3 regions of the Mycobacterium montefiorense genome follow, and region 3 is predicted to be linked to each of the others. Evidence: riboswitches for the same ligand, from Rfam matches in the RefSeq annotation. Region 3 holds a riboswitch; each other region holds the start of a gene.

Region 1 (7,883 bases), on a different contig from region 3:
AAAGTCTCGACCGTGCGCGTGTTCGCGACGGCTGTTCCGGTCAGCTCGGTCATGGTGCCAGCGTAGGGCGCGTGCCGGTCGGCCGCTGTGGCAGGGTAAGGCGGTGCGAGTCGCCGTGGTCGCCGGGCCGGATCCTGGGCACGCGTTTCCCGCGATCGCGCTGTGTCAGCGTTTCCGGGACGCGGGCGACGAAGCCACCCTGTTCACCGGCGAGGAATGGATCCAAGCCGCCCGCGACGTGGGCATCGCGGCTGTCGCACTCGACGGGCTCGCGGCGACCGATGAAGACCTCGACGCCGGGGCCCGAATCCACCGGCGCGCGGCGCGGATGGCGGTGCTCAACGTGCCGGCGCTGCGCGACCTGGCACCCGACCTGGTGGTGTCCGACGTGATCACCGCCGGCGGCGGCATGGCCGCCGAGCTACTGGACATCCCGTGGATCGAGCTGAACCCGCATCCGCTGTATCTGCCGTCGAAGGGGTTGCCGCCGATCGGCAGCGGGCTAGCCCCGGCGACCGGCATTCGCGGCCGGCTGCGTGATGCCGCGATGCGGGCGATGACGGCGCGTTCCGTGCGCGCGGGCCAGCAGCAACGTGAGAGATCCCGCGTCGAGATCGGGTTGCCGGCGCGCGATCGGGGGCCGCTGCGGCGGCTGATCGCCACACTGCCCGCGCTGGAGGTTTCCCGGCCGGACTGGCCGGCCGAGGCCGTCGTGGTCGGGCCGCTGCACTTCGAGCCGACCGATCAGATCCTCGAGGTCCCGGCCGGCTCGGGGCCGGTGGTTGTGGTCGCGCCGTCGACCGCATTGATCGGCACCGAGGGTCTCGCCGAGGTTGCGCTGGCGTGCTTGACGCCGGGCGAGACGCTGCCGGCGGGATCGCGTCTGTTGGTGTCGCGGCTGGACGGACCGGAGCTGACGGTGCCGTCGTGGGCGGTGGTCGGGCTGGGACGCCAGGACGAGCTGTTGGCGCATGCCGATGTGGTGATCTGTGGCGGCGGCCATGGAATGGTGGCCAAAACGCTGCTGGCCGGGGTGCCGCTGGTGGTGGTGCCCGGCGGCGGCGACCAGTGGGAGATCGCCAATCGGGTGATGCGCCAGGGGAGCGCGCGGCTGATCCGGCCGTTGACGGCCGACGCGTTGGTCCAGGCGGTCAGCGAAGTGTTGTCGGCACCCCGCTACCGCGAGGCCGCACGCACGGCCGCGGCCGGCATCCACCGCGTCGCCGACCCGGTGCGGATATGCCACCGAGCGCTGGCGCTCGCGGGATGACTGCGATCGGTATGTTGGCTGGCGTGCGGCTGACGGAGTTCAACGAGCGGGTGGTGCTGCGGTTCGGCACCGCGTACGGCGCTTCGGTGCTGGTAGACCACGTGCTGCCCGGTTTTGACGGCCGAACCGCGTCGCAGGCGATCGAAGACGGCGTCGAACCTCGCGATGTCTGGCGGGCGTTGTGCGTCGACTTCGATGTGCCCCGCGAGCAGTGGTGAGCTTTTTCGCATACTCATCTCCGGCTTGATCGTGGTGCCTGGCGAAAGACGCAGTCGCCGCACACTGCTCGCCCCGGGAGGCGATAGAACAGGCAGCAGCTGTTGCGCTTGAAGCCCAGATGCGAGCCGCTGATAGCACCGGATCCGGACAGCACGCCGGTGTCCAGCAGGGAACCGGTGATCTCGACAATCCGTGCGCGCAGGTCGGGCCGGGCCACGAGCAGCGCCCGCGACGCGCCGACGAGTGCGGACGCGATATTGCCTGCCAGCAGGACAGGCGCCAGCTTGACCCGCAGACCTGCCTCGAACGGCTGCATATGTTGTTGCACCACAACGCCGTACAACAACTCCGCGGAGATTTCCGGCACCGCTGTTCCGATGGGTTCGGGCATGCGCAGCGGCGCCCCGTCGTCGGCACGTTGCAGGTCGTCGAGGTCTGGAACAACGTCGTGGGCCAAAGCGCATGCCAGCACCGGTGACCACAGCCGGGTGGCATGGCCGAGATGAACCAGCGAGGCGCCGATCCGTAGGTCAGTCGTGTGGTAGTGCTGCGCGGTGGTGTCGATCAAACCGGTGAAGCCGTCGGCGTAGTCCTGTCGGACCGGATGCCACCCTGCTCCGGTGCCGCCCACCGTGAGCGCGAAAAATCCTTTGTAGGAAGATATTTGGGCAAGCTCGCAGGAGATATCCATGCGTGCGCGCCACCCTCTCTGGGGAGGTCCGCCCCAGCGTCTAGTGAGGAAGCGCCGACGGTGAGTATCTGGCTCTCGGGTCGCAATGCGACGCCCGATCACAGTGGCGGGACCGCACCGGATTCGCACCGGTTTCCTCAGCTTTTTCCTGCAGGCCCGTCGACGCCCTTTCGGTAGCCGATGTTGCCACACGCGCGGCGTGTCGAACTTGAATCGAACAGGTGTTCGGCTACTGTGGTGATCGTTCGGAGATGTCGACTTGTCGGTGGCCATCTCTAATGTCTCGCCCAACCGACCGAAACCGGTCATCGAACACATCGACTATAGGAGAGGCACCATGGCGCAAGCCCCCGACCGCGAGAAGGCTCTCGAGCTGGCGATGGCCCAGATCGAGAAGAGCTACGGCAAAGGCTCGGTGATGCGTCTCGGCGAAGAGACACGTCAACCGATCTCGATCATTCCGACTGGATCCATCGCGCTGGACGTGGCCTTGGGCATCGGCGGCCTGCCGCGCGGCCGGGTCGTGGAGATCTACGGCCCGGAGTCCTCGGGTAAGACCACCGTCGCCCTGCACGCGGTGGCCAACGCTCAGGCCGCCGGCGGCGTCGCGGCGTTCATTGACGCCGAGCACGCCCTGGACCCGGACTACGCCAAGAAGCTCGGCGTCGACACCGATTCCCTGCTGGTCAGCCAGCCCGACACCGGTGAGCAGGCCCTTGAGATCGCCGACATGCTGATCCGCTCCGGCGCACTCGACATCCTGGTCATCGACTCGGTGGCCGCGCTGGTGCCGCGTGCGGAACTGGAAGGCGAGATGGGTGACAGCCACGTCGGGCTGCAAGCCCGGCTGATGAGTCAGGCGTTGCGGAAAATGACTGGCGCGCTGAATAATTCGGGAACCACGGCGATCTTCATCAACCAGCTCCGCGAGAAGATCGGGGTGATGTTCGGCAGTCCGGAAACCACCACGGGTGGAAAGGCCTTGAAGTTCTACGCATCGGTGCGCCTGGATGTGCGCCGGATCGAGACGCTCAAGGACGGCACCGACGCGGTCGGTAACCGCACCAGGGTCAAGGTGGTCAAGAACAAGGTGGCACCGCCGTTCAAGCAGGCCGAGTTCGACATTCTCTACGGTCGGGGCATCAGCCGGGAAGGCTCGCTGATCGACATGGGCGTGGACCAGGGCTTCGTCCGCAAGTCCGGTTCCTGGTTCACCTACGAGGGCGAACAGCTCGGCCAGGGTAAGGAGAACGTCCGCAACTTCTTGATGGAGAACGGCGATATCGCCAACGAGATCGAGAAGAAGATCAAGGAAAAGATGGGCATCGGTGCGGTGGTGACCGATGACGACGTCCTCCCCGCCCCCGTCGATTTCTGAGCCTGCCCGCGAAGAGCAGGCGCGGGCGTTGTGCCTGCGCCTGCTCACCGCGAGGGCGCGCACCAGGGCCGAGTTGTCCGGCCAGCTCGCGAAACGCGGATACCCCGGCGACGTCAGTGCCCGGGTGCTCGATCGGCTGGCCGCTGTCGGGTTGGTGAATGACCGGGACTTCGCCGAACAGTGGGTGCAGTCCCGGCACGCCAGGGTGGGAAAGAGCAAGCACGCCTTGGCCGCCGAGCTGCACACCAAAGGTGTCGACAAAGAGGTCATCACCACGGTGCTGGCCGGGATCGACGCCGGTGCAGAGCGAGGCCGGGCCGAAGAACTGGTACAGGCCAAGCTACGACGGGAGACGCTGAGCGGGGACGACGCGCGGATCACTCGACGGCTGGTGGGGATGCTGGCGCGCCGTGGCTATAGCCAGAACCTGGCCTGCGAGGTCGTCCTCGCCGAGCTGAACGCCGAACGAGAACGCCGCCGGGTCTAGCTGCGGGTTAATGCCCTCGGCCCCGGTCGCCGTAGCATGGCCCCGTGACTTCGACAGTGGCGCCAGACGCCGCGAGCCTCTCCGGGGCCGTGGCTGGGTCGGCGCGCACCTATCAAGTTCGCACTTATGGCTGCCAAATGAACGTCCACGACTCCGAGCGGCTCGCGGGCCTGCTCGAGGCGGCCGGTTACATCCGCGCCGCCGAGGGCGCCGACGCGGACGTGGTGGTCTTCAACACCTGCGCGGTGCGCGAAAACGCCGACAACAAGCTGTACGGCAACATCAGCCACCTGGCCCCGCGCAAACGCGACAACCCGGACATGCAGATCGCCGTGGGTGGCTGTCTGGCCCAAAAGGACCGAGACTCCTTGTTACGCAAGGCCCCATGGGTCGACGTCGTGTTCGGTACGCACAACATCGGGTCGCTGCCCACGCTGCTGGACCGGGCCCGGCACAACAAAGTCGCCCAGGTGGAAATCGTCGAGGCGCTGCAGGAGTTTCCGTCGTCGCTGCCGAGCGCTCGCGAATCCGCCTACGCTGCCTGGGTTTCCATCTCCGTCGGCTGCAACAACAGCTGCACGTTCTGCATCGTCCCGTCGCTGCGCGGCAAGGAGGTCGACCGCAGCCCGGCCGATATCCTGGCCGAGGTTGAATCGCTGGTGGACGACGGGGTACTGGAAGTCACCCTGCTGGGCCAGAACGTCAACGCCTACGGTGTATCGTTCGCCGACCCGGCATTGCCCCGCAACCGCGGCGCGTTCGCCGAGCTGCTGCGGGCCTGCGGAGCTATCGACGGGCTGGAACGCGTGCGATTCACCTCGCCGCACCCGGCCGAATTCACCGACGACGTCATCGAGGCAATGGCGCAGACACCCAATGTCTGTCCCGCCCTGCATATGCCGCTGCAGTCCGGATCCGACCGGATGCTGCGGGCGATGCGGCGCTCCTACCGGGCCGACCGTTACCTCGGCATCATCGACCGGGTTCGCGCCGCCATGCCGCACGCGGCCATCACCACCGACCTCATCGTCGGATTCCCCGGCGAGACCGAAGAGGATTTCGCGGCCACCCTCGACGTGGTGCGCCAGGCGCGGTTCGCGGCGGCGTTCACCTTCCAGTACTCCAAACGTCCCGGCACCCCGGCTGCCGAACTCGACGGACAGCTGCCGAAAGCCGTTGTGCAGGAACGTTATATGCGGCTGATCGAACTGCAGGAACAGATCTCACTGGAGGGCAATCGCGAGCTGATCGGTCAGTGGGTCGAATTGCTGGTCGCCACCGGCGAAGGTCGTAAGGACGCTCGCACGGCCCGCATGACCGGGCGGGCGCGCGACGGACGGCTGGTGCATTTCACCGCGGATACCGCGGTGCGGCCCGGCGATATCATCACCACGGCGGTCACCGGGGCCGCGCCGCACCACCTGATCGCCGATGCCGGCATCCTGACCCACCGCCGCACCCGAGCCGGTGACGCATATGCTGCCGGACAACGCCCACGCGGTATCGGTCTGGGCATGCCAGGCATCGGGCCTGCCGCCGAACCAGTCGAATCCCTTGGATGTGCCCGATGACGAAAGAACACACCGACTATGACGCCCTGCGAGCCGAGATCGAGGCCGCAGAACGCCGGGTAGCACGCGAGATCGACCCGGGCCCACGGGCATTCGTCGTCGCGATCCTGGTGTTCGTGTTGCTGGGATCGTTCATCCTGCCGCATACCGGTCATGTCCGTGGCTGGGATGTGCTGTTCAGCAGCCACGGCGCCGGTGCCGCCGCGTTGTCGCTGCCGTCCAAGGTGTTCACCTGGCTGGCACTGGTTTTCGGTGTGGGCTTCTCGATGGTGGCCTTGCTGACACGGCGCTGGGCGCTGGCCTGGATCGCGCTGGCAGGCACGTCGATAGCCAGCGCGACCGGGCTCTTGGCGGTGTGGTCACGCCAGACCGTTGCCGCCGGTCATCCCGGCCCCGGTATCGGGCTGTTCGTCGCATGGATCACCTTGATTCTGTTGACGTTCCACTGGGCCCGTGTGTTGTGGTCGCGCACGATCGTGCAACTCGCGGCCGAAGAGCAACGCCGACGCGTCAGTGCCGAGCAGCAATCCAGGACGCTGCTGGAGACCCTCGGCGACGCGGACACTCCCGAGGGCCCCGTCGCTGAGAACCCCGACGCCGAGGCGCCGCCGGACCAGGCGGAGAACCGCTAGCGCTTCAGCGCATCAACGGCGGCCTGCGCCCACTGGCGCCATTGTTCGGCATTGGCCTGTGCCTCTTGGGCTTCTTTGGTCCGGCCGGCCGCGGCCGCCTTGCGGGCCTGCTGCTCGTAGTGCTCGGCGCGGGTCGCGAATTGTTCGGCCCGGGCCTGTGCCTCGGGGTCGGACCAATTCGCTTCACCGGCATCGCGCACCTTCTTTTCGACGGCGCGCAGTCGCCGCTCCAAGTCGGCCGACCGCTCCCGGGGCACTTTGCCGATCGCATCCCATTTGTCGGCGATCGACCGCAGTGCCGACCTGGCCGCTTCGTGATTGCTGGTGTCGATCTTCTCGGCCTCGGCCAGCAGCGCCTCCTTGGCGGTGGCGTTGCCCCGGAATTCATGGTCCTTCTCCGCCGTCGCGGCGTTGCGCGCGGTGAAGAACGCATCCTGGGCGGCCTTGAAGCGGTGCCACAGGGCGTCGTCGACTTCCCGGGTCGCCCGCCCCGCCGCTTTCCATTCGGTCAGCAGCTTTCGGAATTCGGCGCTGGTGCCCGCCCAGTCCGTCGAGTCGGACATCTCCTCGGCCCGCTCGCAGAGCCGTTCCTTGGACTGCCGCACGCCCGCGCGCTCGCGGTCCAACTCAGCGAAGTGCGAACCCCGCCGCCGGTTGAACGCCTCGCGCGCTGCCGAATAGCGCTTCCACAGCGCGTCGTCGACCTTTCGGTCCAGGCCGGTGACCGTCTTCCACTCGTCGAGAATCTCGCGCATCCGGTCGCCGGCGACCTTCCAATGCGTCGAGTTGGTGGCCAGGTCCTCGGCCTCCGCGGCCAGTGCCTCCTTGCGTGCGGTCTGCGCGGTCCGGTGCTCGTCGCGGCGGGAACGATCGTCGGCGACCGTGGCGTCGGCGTGCTCCACCAGGATGGTCAGCCGGCCCGCGAGCGCATCGATGTCGCCCAGCACGGAGGCCGTCGGCAACGTCTCGGCCAGTGCGGAGGCGTTGGCTTTGATCTTGCGCGCGTCGCCGCTTCCGGAGGCCAGCCGCTCTTCCATCAGCGTGACCTCGGTGCTCAGGTCCTCGAACCGCCGACCGAAGTGAGCGAATGCGGCCTCACGGTCGCCGGCCTGCCAGGAGCCGATGACGCGTTCGCCGGATGAGCTGATCAGCCACACCGTGCCGTCGTCGTCGACGCGGCCGTACTGGTGCGGATTGCTGGCCGGGGGCAACACCAACGGGTGGGCGCTGGGTCGTGCTGTCGGCCCAGGCCCTGGCCGCGGGCCCGGGCGTGGACCAGGACGTGGTGTCGGCTTGGCGGCGTCGCTGGAGCGGGGCGCGTCATCGGTCATGCGCTCGTCACCTACCCTTCGCGCGGTCACATTCCCGCGCACCTGCCGCGCGTAGCGGCACCCGTTCGGTCGGGAGACCTGCTGCCATCAACAGCTGCTCCGTCACCGATTCCAACAGTATTCAAGCAGCTTGGCGGGCTGTATGCCGCAACCTGATTGTCGTTGTTTGGACAGCCCGTTGTGGAACAGTGGTGCACGCAGCATTTTTACTCGTGAATCACGCTCGACTTGGAGAGAACCCGCACATGGACAAGGCCGATATCGCCGCGTTGCTCGCGTTGACTTCGGCGCTGTGCGTCGCGAT
Region 2 (7,883 bases), on a different contig from region 3:
TTGGAGACCTACCAGACGTACGGAACGTATGACGATTCGGCAGTCGTCACGCGAGAGCTTATTCAAGAGGTGGCCGACGAGGCCATCGGTATCAGACAACTGCGGTTGCCAGATGGCAGTGTCTACGACATAGACGGAGAATGGGCGTCGATTCAAATGTATCCGTCGTTGTCTGCGGAGCTCGGGGAAGAGATCACACCGCAGACGTCGGTCGATCGGTTACGTGCCATCGCGGACCGGCTAGGTGTCGAGATTCCCGAGGGCCGCGGCTACGGACACGGAAAGCTTGTCGAGGAGCTGTGGGAGCACGCGGTGGGCAATACGCTGACCGCACCGACGTTCGTCAAGGATTTCCCTGTCGAGACAACACCTTTGACACGACAGCACCGAAGTATCCCGGGTGTGACCGAGAAGTGGGACCTCTACGTGCGCGGCGTCGAACTCGCCACCGGGTACTCGGAATTAAACGATCCGGTGGTGCAACGCGAGCGATTCGCCGAACAAGCGCGCGCCGCGGCCGCAGGTGATGACGAGGCTATGCTGCTCGACGAAGACTTTCTCGCCGCACTCGAGTATGGGATGCCGCCTTGTACCGGAACGGGAATGGGTATCGACCGGTTGTTGATGACTTTGACCGGGCTGTCAATTAGAGAGACAGTTTTGTTCCCGATTGTTCGACCGCACTCTAGCTGAAAGCGCAACACTCTGTGTTGCGCTCAGATTGAATATGCTGCGTTCATATGGCAGATTAGTGCCCGGGGAGTGGGTCCAAACTGCCCAGCAACTGCTCAGGAAGAACGCGAGGGTAAGCAAATGGCGAAAAAAGTCACCGTCACCTTGGTCGATGATTTCGACGGTGCAGGCGCCGCCGACGAAACTGTCGAATTCGGGCTTGACGGGGTGACCTATGAGATTGATCTTTCAACGAAGAATGCCGCGAAACTCCGCGGTGATCTTAAGCAGTGGGTGGCAGCCGGCCGTCGCGTCGGTGGCCGTCGCCGTGGGCGTTCCGGAACTGGGCGCGGTCGTGGGGCGATTGACCGCGAGCAGAGCGCGGCGATCCGCGAATGGGCGCGCCGAAACGGGCACAACGTGTCGACGCGGGGCCGCATCCCGGCAGACGTCATCGACGCGTTCCACGCTGCCACCTAGATAAGCCGTTGACCGGCGCCCGGCCGCGAGGCCTGGGCGCCGGTTCTGTTTTGGTTCTGTTTTCGCTGGTGGCGTAATTATCCCCGGCGTCCGGGGGAAACGAATTGGTGGTTTGTCTCGTTTCTTCAGCTATGGCTGTGTCATCACCGGGGGATTCCTCAGATGGTGCCGAGCAGGCCTGAACGTCAAGGCACCGCAAGGTTAGAACCCTGGCGGGCCGACCACTACAGTAGACACCAGGTACGCACTGTCGGCCCGTTTGCCGACAACGAGGGAGTACCGATGGTGAGGGAGAGCAGGTAACCACCGATGTTCGAGAGATTTACTGACCGCGCCCGAAGGGTGGTCGTCCTGGCCCAAGAAGAGGCCCGGATGCTCAACCACAACTACATCGGCACCGAGCACATCCTGTTGGGTTTGATTCACGAAGGTGAAGGCGTCGCAGCGAAGTCGCTGGAGTCGCTTGGGATCTCGCTCGAGGGCGTCCGGAGCCAGGTCGAAGAGATCATCGGCCAGGGGCAGCAGGCACCGTCGGGGCACATCCCGTTCACCCCGCGTGCCAAGAAGGTTCTGGAGCTGAGCCTGCGCGAGGCGCTGCAGCTCGGCCACAACTACATCGGCACCGAGCACATTTTGCTGGGCCTGATTCGTGAGGGCGAGGGCGTGGCCGCCCAGGTGCTGGTCAAGCTCGGCGCCGAACTGACCCGGGTGCGCCAGCAGGTGATTCAGCTGCTGAGCGGCTACCAGGGTAAGGAGGCCGCGGAGGCCGGGACCGGTGGCCGCGGTGGCGAGTCCGGCAGCCCGTCCACGTCGTTGGTGCTCGACCAGTTCGGCCGCAACCTGACGGCTGCCGCGATGGAAGGCAAGCTGGACCCTGTCATCGGCCGCGAGAAGGAAATCGAGCGGGTGATGCAGGTGTTGAGCCGGCGCACCAAGAACAACCCGGTGCTGATCGGCGAGCCCGGCGTCGGCAAGACCGCTGTGGTCGAAGGTCTGGCGCAGGCCATCGTGAAGGGCGAGGTGCCCGAGACCCTCAAGGACAAGCAGCTCTACACACTGGACCTGGGGTCGCTGGTCGCGGGCAGCCGCTACCGCGGTGATTTCGAGGAACGCCTGAAGAAGGTGCTCAAGGAGATCAATACCCGCGGCGACATCATCCTGTTCATCGACGAGCTGCACACCCTGGTCGGTGCCGGCGCCGCCGAGGGCGCGATCGACGCCGCGTCGATCCTCAAGCCGAAGCTGGCCCGCGGCGAGCTGCAGACCATCGGTGCCACCACGCTCGACGAGTACCGCAAGTACATCGAGAAGGACGCTGCCCTGGAGCGCCGCTTCCAGCCGGTGCAGGTCGGCGAGCCGACGGTGGCGCACACCATCGAGATCCTGAAGGGTCTGCGCGATCGCTACGAGGCGCACCACCGGGTGTCGATCAGCGACTCCGCAATCGTGGCCGCCGCCACGCTGGCCGACCGCTACATCAACGACCGGTTCCTGCCGGACAAGGCGATCGACCTGATCGACGAGGCCGGAGCGCGGATGCGAATCCGCCGGATGACCGCTCCGCCAGACCTGCGTGAGTTCGACGAGAAGATCGCCGACGCGCGTCGGGAAAAGGAATCCGCGATCGACGCCCAGGACTTCGAAAAGGCCGCCAGCCTGCGCGACCGCGAGAAGCAACTGGTCGCGCAGCGGGCCGAGCGCGAAAAGCAGTGGCGTTCAGGCGATATGGATGTGGTCGCCGAGGTGGACGACAACGAGATCGCCGAGGTGCTGGGCAACTGGACCGGTATTCCGGTGTTCAAGCTCACCGAGGCCGAGACCACGCGCCTGCTGCGTATGGAGGACGAACTACACAAGCGCATCATCGGTCAGGTCGATGCCGTCAAGGCCGTCTCCAAGGCGATTCGCCGTACCCGCGCCGGGCTGAAAGACCCCAAACGCCCGTCGGGCTCGTTCATCTTCGCCGGCCCGTCGGGTGTCGGTAAGACCGAACTGTCCAAGGCGCTGGCCAACTTCCTGTTCGGCGACGACGACGCGCTCATCCAGATCGACATGGGCGAATTCCACGACCGGTTTACCGCGTCGCGGCTGTTCGGTGCTCCGCCCGGATATGTCGGCTACGAAGAGGGTGGCCAGCTCACCGAGAAGGTGCGCCGCAAGCCGTTTTCCGTGGTGCTGTTCGACGAGATCGAGAAGGCGCACCAGGAGATCTACAACAGCCTGTTGCAGGTGCTCGAGGATGGTCGGCTCACCGACGGGCAGGGCCGCACGGTGGACTTCAAGAACACCGTGCTGATCTTCACGTCCAACCTCGGCACCTCCGACATCTCCAAGCCGGTGGGCCTGGGCTTCACCCAGGGTGGCGGCGAGAACGACTACGAGCGGATGAAGCAGAAGGTCAACGACGAGCTGAAGAAGCACTTCCGCCCCGAGTTCCTCAACCGCATCGACGACATCATCGTCTTCCACCAGCTGACTCGTGACGAGATCATCCAAATGGTCGACCTGATGATCGAACGCGTCGGCAAGCAGCTCAAGACCAAGGACATGGCGATGGAGCTGACCGACAAGGCCAAGTCGTTGCTGGCCAAGCGCGGCTTCGACCCGGTGCTGGGTGCTCGCCCGCTGCGGCGCACCATCCAGCGCGAGATCGAGGACCAGCTCTCCGAGAAGATCCTCTTCGACGAGGTCGGTCCCGGTCAGGTCGTTACCGTCGACGTGGACAACTGGGACGGCGAAGGTGCCGGCGAGGACGCGGTGTTCACGTTCGCCGGAGCGCGCAAGCCGCCGGCCGAGCCGGAACTGACGAAAGCCGGAGCGCACGCCGCGCCCGACAGCCAGTAGCACTACAGCAAAACGGGTGGTTAGTCTCTGACCGGACTAACCACCCGTTTTGCTGTGCTGAGAGCTAAGGGGTTCGGCTGTGCTGATCGTCACCACGAATGACCTTCCGGGCTGGGAGATTCGGCGCGTCTGCGGCGAAGTGTTCGGACTGACCGTTCGCTCGCGCAATGCGTTCGCCCAGTTCGGTGCCGGGCTGAAGTCGATGTTCGGCGGCGAACTGGCCGGCATGACCAAGAATCTCGCCGAGAGTCGCAACGAGGCGATGGGTCGGCTGATCGCCGAGGCGCGCAACCGCGGCGGCAACGCGATCATCGCGATGCGGTTCGACACCACTGAGATCGGCGACGTGTGGACCGAGATCTGCGCCTACGGCACGGCAGTGGAGGCGGTGCCGGTTACGGATGCCGCGAAGTACACCGCCAGCCAACTGGGCTACGGCGGACAGCCCGCGCAGTAGTGATTGGTTCTACTGTGCAGTCCGATTAGACTGACGACTGTTATCAGTTATTGCTGATGGGCAACGGAATCTGGTGAAATTCCAGAACGGTCGCGCCACTGTGGAGAGTCAGACCCGGAACCCGTCACGAAGGTGGGACGCGTCATTCCCAGAAGGAGTCAGCAGTGTCCAGTTCTGAGACGACCCGCGCACGCGCGATAGATTTGTCGGCGTCGAGCGCCGCGCTCTGGTTGGCGGCAACCGCTTTCCTGGCGTTGTTGGCGATTTACTTCGTCGGCGTCGATCAAGGTGCCGTGTCGCTGTTTGGCAGCGACACGCATGTGCACGAATTCGTGCACGATGCGCGCCACCTCCTCGGCTTCCCCTGCCACTGATCCGGCGTGGAGAAGCGTCTGATCGGACGCGGGCTGCTGGCGGGCGCAATCGGCGCCGTGCTGGCATTCGTATTCGCCCGTCTGTGTGCCGAACCCGTAATCGCCCGGGCGATCGACTTCGAAGACGGTCGTACCGACGCCGAGAATGCCCACGGTGTGCATGAGCATGGCGCGGAGCTGTTCACCCGCGGCGTGCAGTCCAACCCCGGACTGGGCTTTGGTGTGCTGATTTTTGGTGTCGCCATGGGTGCGCTGTTCGCCGTGCTGTTCTGCGTCACCTATGCCCGCACTGCAGGCCGTGCGGAAAGCCCTGCGCCGCGCCAACTTTCGCTGCTTCTGGCGGTGGGTGCCTTCGTGGCGGTCTACCTGGTGCCGTTCGTGAAATATCCGCCGAACCCGCCCGCCGTCGGTCAGTCCGATACCATCGGGGCCCGCACCGGCTGGTATCTGCTGATGGTGCTGGCGTCGGTGGTGCTGGCGAGCGGGGCGGTGTTGCTGGCCCGGCGACTGGCTGACCGATTCGGCCGGTGGAATTCACGGCTGCTCGCGGCCGGGGCTTACCTGGTCGCCGTCGTGGTGGTGATGGTGGCGTTACCAACGGTGGACGAGACGCCCGCGCCGTTGCGCGACGCCTCCGGCACGATCATCTACCCGGGCTTTCCCGCCGATGTGCTCTACGAATTCAGGCTGCTGTCGTTGGGCACGCAGCTGCTGCTGTGGGTCACCATCGGCCTGGTCTTTGCGATACTTGCCGATCGGTTGCTGACAGAGCGCTCCGAGAACGGACGGGTATCGAGCATCGCGGCGTGACGGAGGTCGTCCGGCTGACCCTGGTGTCGCACGCGATGACCGACGCGATGGCGGCGGTACGCTTTCCGGCCGACGAGCCGCTCAACGAAACCGGGTGTCGGCAGGCGAAAGCCGCTGTGGGCCTTGATAGCCCCGGGACACGTCACCTCGCCGGACCCGAGCGGCGCGCCCGCCAAACCGCGGAGCTACTCGGGTTGCAGGCCACGGCCGAGCCGCGGTTGGCCGACCTCGACTGTGGCAGCTGGCGTGGACAGACACTCGGTGCCGTGGCCGCGGCGGACCTTGAGGTGTGGCTGACCGAACCGGCATGCGCGCCGCACGGCGGGGAATCCGTCGTCGACCTCACCGAGCGGGTGGCTGGATGGCTGGCGTCGTTGATCGAAGAACCTTCGCGAATCGTTGCGGTGACCCATCCGGCAGTGATCCGGGCGGCGATCCTGGTGGCTCTCGGCATTGGGCCGAAGTCGTTCTGGCGCATCGATATTGCACCGGTTGCCGCAACGACGATGCATTACCGCAACGACTGCTGGACGCTGCGGCTGCACTGACTACTGCGGCGCGATCAGCGCGAACGCCCGCTTGGCGACCTGCAGCATCCAGCCCGTTACCTTCGGCCCATGATCGCGCGGCCAATTCAGCTGGAAGCTGACGACCCACGGCTGTTGCATCTTGTCGACGGCATACCAGCTGAAGGTCAGATCGCCTGGCAGGCCACCGGCTTTCGCCCCGATATAGGGCCAAACATTTCGGTCCAGCTGGATACCCGAGACCGCGGACAGGATCTGCTTGATCGGTGCAGCCTCGCCGACCGCGTCGGCTTGCAGCGCCGCATGGACTCGGCAGATGTCCTCGGCGCTGCCGTACCACTCCGCTCCGTACGCCGACGCCGGGGTGTGGGCGCGAGCCGGATCAGGTTCATACGGTGCTGAATTCGCCTGTGCCAGCAGCTGGGCGCGGACCTGCGGGGCCGCGTTCTGCCACTGGCTGCGCAGATCCGGTCGGCCCCAGCCGATGGAGAACAGCTCGTACATCGTGGGGAAGGGAGTCATGCTGGCCGGATCGTGATGGCCGGCCGTGGCGAGCGCGGATTCGATGGCGCGCGTGCCCATTCTTTCGATCAGCAAATCGGTAGCCATGTTGTCGCTGTTGGCGATCATCTTCGCGGCCGCGGTGCGCACCGAAACGTGGTCGCCCGGAGCAAGTCCCAAGCCCGACGAACCCACCGCCTTGCTCTTTTCGGTGACTGTCAACTGATCGTCCCAGGACACCGTGTGGTTGCGAATTGCGCCCGCCAATGCGTGCAACACGTAAAGCTTGAAAATCGATGCCAGCGGCAGAGATTCGCCGGTATTGGTGCCCACCACCGGATCGCAGCGGCCATTGTCGACCTTGGCGACCTGATAGGAGTACCGCGCACCGGTCTTGCTCAGCGTGGCGTCGATGTCACGCCATGAGGTGATGGTCGGCGGCAGTGTCTCGAGCTCAAACCGATCAACCCGCCCGACGTCGTCGGTGTGAATCCGGATGTCTTGGCGCGCGCCGTAGGACGAGGTGAGGTGCAGCGTGGCAACGCTGGCGCTGATATCTACCCCGTCGAGGGCGAACGGACGATCCCACCAGAGTTCTTCCATGGTGGTTTCCACCGAGTCCACCTTGTCGGGCGCGGCCAGAGTGCGAACTCCGACCGGGCCGATCGGCCAGTCCGAGTTGAGCATGTCGACGGTCTGCTGAGCCCGCAGGCCGGGAGGCGTCCGGGTATCGATCGCCCGCCCGGCGTTGGCCGCGTTCGCCTGTGGTGACGGTGATGGGGAGCAACCCGGTACCAAGGTCGCGACCAGTGCGGCGGCCGCGGTGACGGCCACGAAGCGGCGCCGCGTGGGACCCAGCCTTTTCGGCCTACTCAGTAGGCTTACTCCCGGCCACGTCCATGACCACCTCGAATTCCAGCAACGACGCGCCGGTCGCCACTGGGTTGGCACGCTGACCAGCATGAGCTTCGACGGCGGGCCCACTCGCCCAGGCCTGGAATGCTTCATCGGACTCCCAGTGTGTCACGACGAAATAGCGGTTCTCACCCTTGACCGGGCGCAACAGCTGAAAGCCGAGGAAGCCGGGTTGGTTGTCCACGGCGTGTGCCCGGTGGGCGAACCGCTTCTCCAGCTCAGGGCCGGCGTCGGCTTGTACTTCGATGGCATTGATCTTCACCACTGGCGACATGTCCGCTAGGCTACCCCGCCCCCTGCCTC
Region 3 (7,883 bases):
AACTTGACCGACACCTCCAGCGGCCGGACATCTCCGCCGACGGCATCGCCGAGACGGCCCAGGTTCTCGATCAGTTCCAGGTAGGTCTGCGCGGCAGCATCGGCGTCGTCGGCATCACAGACGTCCTCGCCCAGATAGTCCACGCTGACCAGGCGGCTCGACGCACGCAGGGCCACAACACTATTGAGCGCGCAGTCGATCGTTTCGCCCGGGACGAAGCGGCGCACCACCCTACGGGTGACCGGCAGCCCTTCGGCGGCGCGGCGCAATCCGTGGCGCCGGCTGGCGGCCATTATGGCCGGCCGAAGCGTGTTGGCGAACACGCCGGCCATCAGTCGGACCCCATGTGCGGATAGGTGTACCGCGCGGCCGGGACGAACGTCTCCTTGATGGTGCGTGCCGAGGTCCAGCGAAGCAGATTCAGCACCGAACCGGCCTTATCGTTGGTCCCCGAACCGCGGGAACCGCCGAACGGCTGGCGCCCGACGACCGCCCCGGTCGGCTTGTCGTTGACGTAGAAGTTCCCGGCCGCGAATCGCAACCGGTCCTGCGCGGTGAGTACGGCCCGGCGGTCGTCGGCGATCACCGCGCCGGTCAACGCGTAACGCGACCCGGTGTCGATCACGTCGAGGATGCGTTCGTAGGAATCGTCGGGGTAGACGTGCACCGACAGCAGCGGGCCGAAGTACTCGGTCGAGAAAGACTCGTCGGTAGGGTCGTCGGACAGCAGAACGGTTGGGCGGACGAAATAGCCGACGCTGTCGTCGTATTCGCCGCCGGCCGCGATGGTGACGCCGCGTGCGCCCTTGGCCCGCTCGATGGCGTGGACGTTCTTGGTGAACGCCCGGCGGTCGATCAGTGCGCCGCCGTAGTTGGTCAGGTCGGTGATGTCGCCGTAGCTCAGCGCGGCCGCCGCGCCCAGGAAGTCGTCACCCATGTGCTGCCAGACCGAATGCGGGATGAATGCCCGCGAAGCCGCCGAGCACTTCTGGCCCTGGTAGTCGAACGCCCCGCGAATCAGCGCCGTGCACAACACATCCGGGCGCGCCGAGGCGTGTGCGACCACGAAGTCCTTGCCACCGGTCTCGCCGACCAGCCGCGGATAGCTATGGTAGCGGCCGATGTTGGTGCCCACCTGCTGCCACAGATGCTGGAAGGTGGCCGTCGATCCGGTGAAGTGGATGCCGGCCAGCCGCGGATCGGCCAGTGCCACATCGGAAACCGCGAGGCCGTCGCCGGTGACCAGGTTAATCACGCCGGGCGGAAGGCCGGCGGCCTCGAGCAGCTGCAGGGTCAGGTATGCCGACAGGGTCTGGGTGATCGACGGCTTCCACACCACGGTGTTGCCCATCAGCGCGGGTGCCGTCGGCAGGTTGCCGGCGATCGAGGTGAAGTTGAACGGCGTGATCGCGTAGACGAAGCCGTCCAGCGGGCGGTACTCGCTGCGGTTCCATTCGCCCGGCCCGCTGACTGGCTGTTGCGCCATGATCTGACGGGCGAAGGCCACGTTGAACCGCCAGAAATCGATCTGCTCGCACGGGGAATCGATCTCGGCCTGGTAAACGGACTTGGACTGGCCGAGCATCGTCGCGGCGGCGATCTTCTCCCGCCACGGACCCGCCAGCAGGTCGGCGGCCCGCAGGAACACGGCGGCGCGCTCGTCGAAAGGCATTGCCGACCAGTCCTTCTTCGCGGCCATCGCGGCTTCGATGGCCGCGACCGCGTCGGCGTGCCCGGCGTTGGTCAGGGTGCCCAGCGTGGCGGCGTGCCGGTGCGGCTGGACGACATCGATGCGTTCACCGTCCCCCATTCGGTGCGAACCGGCGATGACATGCGGGAGGTCGATCGGATGATCCGCCAGCTCGGCCAGTTCGACGTGCAGGCGGGCGCGTTCGGGAGAGTGCGAGGCGTAGTCGTGGACCGGCTCGTTGACCGGTGTCGGCACCTGGGTGATCGCATCCATGCTGCCAGGATCCTCGGCACCGCCCCTCATACTGTTAGCTGATCGGATAAGATCATCCGGGCTTTGTAGTAGAATCGGACAACATGCGGGTGCCTGGGGTTGGACTGGGCCAGCTGCTGTTGGCGCTGGATGCGACGCTGGTCAGCCTGGTGGACGCCCCGCGCGGCCTGGACCTGCCGGTGGGGTCGGCGGCGCTGATCGATTCCGACGACGTCCGTCTGGGCCTGGCGGCGGCCGCCGGGTTGGCCGACGTGTTCTTTCTGCTCGGCGTCAGCGACGACGAGGCGCTGCGATGGATCGACAAGCAGGCTCGCGAGCGCGCCCCGGTGGCGATCTTCGCCAAGGAGCCGTCGACCGCACTGGTGATCAAGGCCGTCGCGGTGGGGTCGGCGGTGGTGGCCGTGGAACCGCAGGCCCGCTGGGAGCGGATCTATCAATTGGTCAACCACGTCTTGGAGCACCACGGCGATCGGGCCGATCCGATGGACGACTCCGGCACCGACCTGTTCGGCTTGGCGCAGTCACTGGCTGACCGCATCCACGGCATGGTCAGCATCGAAAACGCGCAGTCGCACGTGCTCGCCTACTCGGCCTCCAACGACGAGGCCGACGAGCTGCGCCGGCTGTCCATCCTGGGCCGGGCCGGGCCGCCCGAACATCTCGAGTGGATCGGCCAGTGGGGCATCTTCGACGCGCTGCGGGCCAGCGGCGAGGTGGTCCGCGTCGACGAACGTCCGGAGTTGCGCCTGCGGCCGAGGCTGGCGATCGGCATCTATCAGCCGCCGGCCGGGCCGCGGCGACCGCCGGTGTTCGCCGGCACTATCTGGGTGCAGCAGGGGTCGGCGCCGCTGGCCGACGACGCCGAGGAGATATTGCGCGGCGCGGCGGTGCTGGCCGCCCGGATCATGTTCCGGCTGGCGGCCCGGCCATCGACGCATGCGCGACGGGTGCAGCAACTGCTCGGCCTCACCGACGGCGAACCGGCCGACGTGGCGGGGATCGCCCGCGAACTGGGCCTGGCCACTGACGGTACCGCCGCGCTGATCGCCTGGGACGCGAAGGACGCCGGTCCCCGTCACCCGCGGCTGACCGACGTTTTAGCGTTGAGCGCCAGCGCTTTTCGCCGAGACTCCCAGGTAGCCTCGGATGGCGCGCGCATCTATGTGTTGCTGCCCCAGACCTCGGCGGCCCGGTCGGTCACCTCGTGGGTCCGCGGCACGATCAACGCATTGCGCACCGAACTCGGAGTTGAGCTGCGGGCCGCCATCGCCGCGCCGGTCGCCGGTTTGGCCGGCGTTGCCGCGGCGCGCAGCGAGGTCGATCGCGTGCTCGATAGCGCTGAGCGACACCCGATTTCGATCGGACAAGTGACCTCGCTGGCCGAGGCACGCACTACCGTCCTGCTCGACGAGATCGTCACGTTGGTCGGATCCGACGAGCGGTTGGTCGATCCCCGGATACGCGACCTGCGGACCCGCGACCCGGTGCTGGCCGAGACTCTTCGGGTCTACCTGGATAGCTTCGGCGACTTCGCGGCGGCCGCGCAGTGGCTGCAGGTCCATCCCAACACGGTTCGCTATCGCGTGCGCCGGATCGAGAAGCGGCTGTCGACCTCACTGGGTGATCCCGAGGTGCGGCTGCTGTTTTCCCTGGGGCTGCGGCTGCTGGAACGCTCGGCGTGATCCGCGCTTCCTCTCGCCCGATTCGGCCCTCGTTCGCTTGGGCGCAACGGATGCGACAATGTCACCCGTAAGGTGATGACGATGTAGGAAGCCGGTGCGAATCCGGCGCGGTCCCGCCACTGTCATCGGGGAGCGACCCTCAACTGCCACGACCAGCAGGCCGGAAGGCGAGGCGAGCAGCGATCCGAGAGCCAGGACACTCGCGTCATTGCGTCCTGCTACCCGGGGCGGAGTACCCCGAGAGAGCTGTCAAACGTAGATGTCACGTTCTGCATGGGTGGACTTTGTCGTCCCCACCCGCCATTTGATCATTCCCGCAAGGGTTTTCGTTATAACGCAGGGCGCCGACCGATGACCGCGCCGATCTGGATGGCCGAACCTCCGGAGGTGCATTCGGCGCTGCTCAGCAGCGGGCCAGGGCCCGGCCCCTTGCTGGCCGTCGCGTTGACGTGGGGCGCATTGAGCGTCGAATATGCGCAGACGGCGGCCGAGCTGACCGCACTGTTGGGCGCTGTGCAGGCCGGAACCTGGGACGGCCCGACGGCCGCGACATACGTGGACGCGCACGCACCCTATCTGGCCTGGTTGGAACAGGCCAGCGCCGTCAGCGCGGCAATCGCGGCCGAGCACGAACTCACGGCCACCGCCTACACGGCGGCATTGGCGACGATGCCGTCCCTGCCGGAGCTGGCCGCCAACCACGCGACCCACGGCGCCCTGACGGCAACCAACTTCTTCGGCCTCAACACCATTCCGATCGCGCTGAACGAAGCCGACTATGCGCGCATGTGGGTCCAGGCCGCCACCGTAATGAGCACCTACCAGGGTGTTGCGACAGCAGCGGTGGCCGCCGCACCGGAAATCGAACCGGCGCCACAGGTCATGGCGGCCGACACGCCGGCGGCCGCGTCGTCCCTACCGCCCAATCGGCAGAGCCAGATCCTGGAATGGTTGGACCGGATCGGGTTCGGCGACTTCTACAGGAAGTTCATCCAGCCGCTCATAGATTTGCTGAAGGACAACCCGTTCTTTCGGGCCCTGTTCTCCGGATTCAACCCGTGGCGGCCCGTCCTCGGCAATCCGCTGAGCTTCCTCAGCCCTTTCAACATCGCGTTTGCGCTCGGCTATCCGATGGATTTCGGATCGTACTTCGCCTTTCTGGCGCAGACCTTTTCGTTCATCGCGGCCGACCTGGCGGCGGCGTTCGCGTCGGGCAATCCGGCGACCATCTTCTGGACTCTGTTGTTCGCCGCCATCGAAGCCATCGGCACGATCATCACCGACACCATCGCATTGCTCAAGACGTTGCTCGAACAGACGCTGGTGCTGATCCCGATCATCCTGCCGCTCCTGACTGTGTCCATGGTGCCGTTGGCGCTCCCCGCGCTGGCGGGCGGCTTGGCGGCCTTGACGGGTTTGGCAGGGCTGCCCGCCATCCCGGTGGTGCCGATCGTCGTGGCCCCCGCATTCGTCCCGGCGGCACTGGCACCCACCCCGCCTCCGCCGCCGGCTCCGGCTCCGGCCCCCGCGTCCGCCCCAGCTCCGGCGCCTGCGGCGGCCCCCGCGCCCCCGACCCCGGGCGCCCCGCCATCGGCACCACCCGTCACCACCATCGAAGGGCTGTCCTACCTGCTCGGTGGCCTGACCGCGGACGCCAAGCGGGCGGCAACCGCCGACGCCAGTGCGAGGAAGGCGGCCAAGCCGGGCATCGTGGCGGCAGTTGTGGTGGCACAGCCCGACGAACGGACTCCGGATCGGCGCCGTCGCCGGGCGAAGGCCAAACAACTCGGCCGCGGCTATGAATACCTGGACCTGGAGTCAGGGCCGTCGCCGGTGGCTGCGGATCGCGCCCTCCGGAACCCGGGCTTCTCCGGCACCAGGCCCACCGAGACCGCCACGGCGCCAGCCGGATTAACGGTGCTGGAAGACGATGCGTTCGGCGGCGGCCCGCGCATGCCGATGATGCCGGGCACGTGGGACCCCGACTCCTAGAACCGCACCGGCCGTCGGGCGCCCGTCGATTGCCATAACTCGTCGGATACCGGGTCTTGACCTGCGCTTTGCGGAGTGCGATTGTCCAACATTGACGGTAATGAAGAGTCGGCTGTGGGGGGCCTGGCTAAAAGGGGGGATCATGAGCCGTTCCATCATTGTGGGCATCTGCACGGCGATCACGAATGTATCTGCAGCCGTTGCCATTACGGCAGCAATACCCACCGAAGCGCCGGTGAACGCAGCGCCGGGTACGCCGATGTCGCTCAACCGGTTTGCGACCGATCTGCCCACCGGTCCAGACGACCCCCGATGCCTGCAGAATCCCGGGTACGCCGCGTGTATGGGCGGTCCGTATTGGGTGGGGCCACCCGCACCTCCCGCACCGCCCGGACCTCCCACCGGCCCACTGGATCCGCAATGCATGTCCATGCCCGCGGATGCGGCGTGCGTGGGAAGCCCGTACCTTCCGCCGCCACCCATCGCTGCGCCGCCGCCACCGCCGGTAGTCGAGCCGCCACTAGAACCCATCGCGCCGCCACCGATCGCACCGCCGATGGAACCGATTGCCCCTCCCCCGGAATCGCCGGGGCACATCTAGTTTTGGCCAATCCCCAAGTGCACGTGGCGTTTTCGCTGTGGCCCGGAAGTACGTCGCTCAGGACGCGTCACGCGACATGTCGCGTAGGCGCTCGAGCGTGAGTAGCGACATGCGCGTCGACAGGGCCGGCAACAGCCGGTCCAGATACCACAACGCCCGCCACCAGGCGGGCAGAATGATGATCGCGTCGCCGCGTAACACGGCGCGAAGCGCGCGCTCGGCGAACTTATCGGGCGCCATCGGCCGGGCCAGCTCCCAGAATTTGAGGAGTTCCTCGTCGCTGACACCGTGATACCGCCCGTACTGGCCGCCGGTGAGGATCGGAGTCCGAATCGCGCCCGGACACAGCACCGACACCCGCACGCCGTGGCGGGCAGCCTCCACCCGCAGCGCCTTCGAAAGCCCGACGACGGCGTGTTTGGTCGCGGTGTAGCTTCCGGTGCCGGGAGCGGCGAGCAGACCGGCCATCGAGGCGGTGTTCACGATATGGCCCGAGCGCTGCCGGATCATTACCGGATACACCGCTTGGATGCCATAGGCGACGCCGCGCAGGTTGACGTCGAAAACGTCGTTCCAGTCATCCAGGGTGTACGAGTCGATCTCACCGCCAACGCCGATGCCGGCGTTGTTGAACAGGTAGTCGATCTGCCCGGATTCCCGCGCCGCCTCCGCCACGGCGCGTTCGAACGCCGGGTAACTGCGGACATCGAGCTCGATCGCGTGCGCCTTGCCGCCGTCCCGGCGCAGGACCTGCGCCAACTCCTGCGCCGCGCCCAGCTGGCGATCGGCGATCCACACCTCCGCGCCCCCGTCGACCAACTTGGTGGCCAGCGCGGCGCCGATGCCGGAGGCGCCGCCGGTGACGAACGCGATCTTCCCGGACACGCTCGATGCCATTGCGCCAGGATAGTGCTCCCCAGCAAACTTCACGAGCACCAGGCGAATTCGGTTTGTAGTTATGCTCAGCGTGAACGTAAATCTGCGTGTTGCAGCGGATTTCCCTCCGGCTAGGCTTTGCTGGTGGCAGTGAATTCGTCGTCATATTTGGTGCTGGCATCCCAGCGCAGCGGTAGCACGCTGCTCGTCGAATCGCTGCGCGCGACCGGCGTGGCCGGCGAGCCGCAGGAATTCTTTCAGTATCTGCCCACCACCAGCCAGGCACCGCAGCCGCGCGAGTGGTTTGACGGCCTGCAGGACGAGTCGGTGCTGCGGTTGCTCGATCCGCTAGATGTCGGAAAGCCGGACCTCGCGCCGCCGGAGATCTGGCGAGACTACATCCGCACCGTCGGCAGGACACCGAACGGCATCTGGGGCGGCAAGCTGATGTGGAATCAGACGCCGCTGCTGCTGGAGCGCGCCGGCGGGCTGCCGAATCGGTCGGGCGACGGCCTGCTGTCCGCGATCCGCGACGTCGTCGGCGAGGAGCCACTGCTGGTCTACGTCTATCGGCCCGATGTGGTCTCGCAGGCGGTCTCGTTCTGGCGCGCGGTGCAGACCCGGGTCTGGCGCGGGCGGCCCGACCCGGTCCGCGATGCGCGTGCCACCTATCACGCGGGAGCCATCGCGCACGTCATCACCATGCTGCGTGCCCAGGAACAAGGCTGGCGAAACTGGTTTGCCGAAGAGGACGTAAAGCCGATGGAGA

The links. Region 3 has a riboswitch for cobalamin ahead of H7K34_RS05800 (PPE family protein). Riboswitches for the same ligand answer to the same signal wherever they lie in the genome.
Region 1: it holds a riboswitch for cobalamin, as region 3 does, so the genes downstream of both, H7K34_RS16025 ((2Fe-2S)-binding protein) here and H7K34_RS05800 (PPE family protein) in region 3, are expected to answer to the same signal.
Region 2: it holds a riboswitch for cobalamin, as region 3 does, so the genes downstream of both, H7K34_RS10920 (CbtB domain-containing protein) here and H7K34_RS05800 (PPE family protein) in region 3, are expected to answer to the same signal.

What each region holds. Positions count from the first base shown of each region.
Region 1 covers NZ_JACKVL010000013.1:567,898-575,780, forward strand. Annotated here, with positions in the region: gene H7K34_RS16010 (limonene-1,2-epoxide hydrolase) at 1-53, opposite strand, end outside; gene H7K34_RS16015 (glycosyltransferase) at 104-1,270, shown strand; gene H7K34_RS16020 (DUF3046 domain-containing protein) at 1,294-1,488, shown strand; gene H7K34_RS16025 ((2Fe-2S)-binding protein) at 1,503-2,180, opposite strand; cobalamin riboswitch at 2,223-2,356, opposite strand; gene recA (recombinase RecA) at 2,518-3,558, shown strand; gene recX (recombination regulator RecX) at 3,524-4,045, shown strand; gene miaB (tRNA (N6-isopentenyl adenosine(37)-C2)-methylthiotransferase MiaB) at 4,090-5,616, shown strand; gene H7K34_RS16045 (Rv2732c family membrane protein) at 5,604-6,248, shown strand; gene H7K34_RS16050 (DUF349 domain-containing protein) at 6,245-7,579, opposite strand; gene H7K34_RS16055 (DMT family transporter) at 7,825-7,883, shown strand, end outside.
Region 2 covers NZ_JACKVL010000012.1:267,702-275,584, forward strand. Annotated here, with positions in the region: gene lysS (lysine--tRNA ligase) at 1-693, shown strand, start outside; gene lsr2 (histone-like nucleoid-structuring protein Lsr2) at 814-1,152, shown strand; gene clpC1 (ATP-dependent protease ATP-binding subunit ClpC) at 1,462-3,996, shown strand; gene H7K34_RS10915 (YbjQ family protein) at 4,076-4,453, shown strand; cobalamin riboswitch at 4,474-4,634, shown strand; gene H7K34_RS10920 (CbtB domain-containing protein) at 4,618-4,827, shown strand; gene H7K34_RS10925 (CbtA family protein) at 4,834-5,637, shown strand; gene H7K34_RS10930 (histidine phosphatase family protein) at 5,634-6,185, shown strand; gene H7K34_RS10935 (Cpe/LpqF family protein) at 6,186-7,523, opposite strand; gene mhuD (mycobilin-forming heme oxygenase MhuD) at 7,534-7,854, opposite strand.
Region 3 covers NZ_JACKVL010000007.1:244,133-252,015, reverse strand. Annotated here, with positions in the region: gene H7K34_RS05815 (proline dehydrogenase family protein) at 1-332, opposite strand, end outside; gene pruA (L-glutamate gamma-semialdehyde dehydrogenase) at 332-1,963, opposite strand; gene H7K34_RS05805 (PucR family transcriptional regulator) at 2,047-3,645, shown strand; cobalamin riboswitch at 3,687-3,867, shown strand; gene H7K34_RS05800 (PPE family protein) at 3,997-5,637, shown strand; gene H7K34_RS05795 (hypothetical protein) at 5,780-6,238, shown strand; gene H7K34_RS05790 (SDR family NAD(P)-dependent oxidoreductase) at 6,296-7,135, opposite strand; gene stf0 (trehalose 2-sulfotransferase) at 7,259-7,883, shown strand, end outside.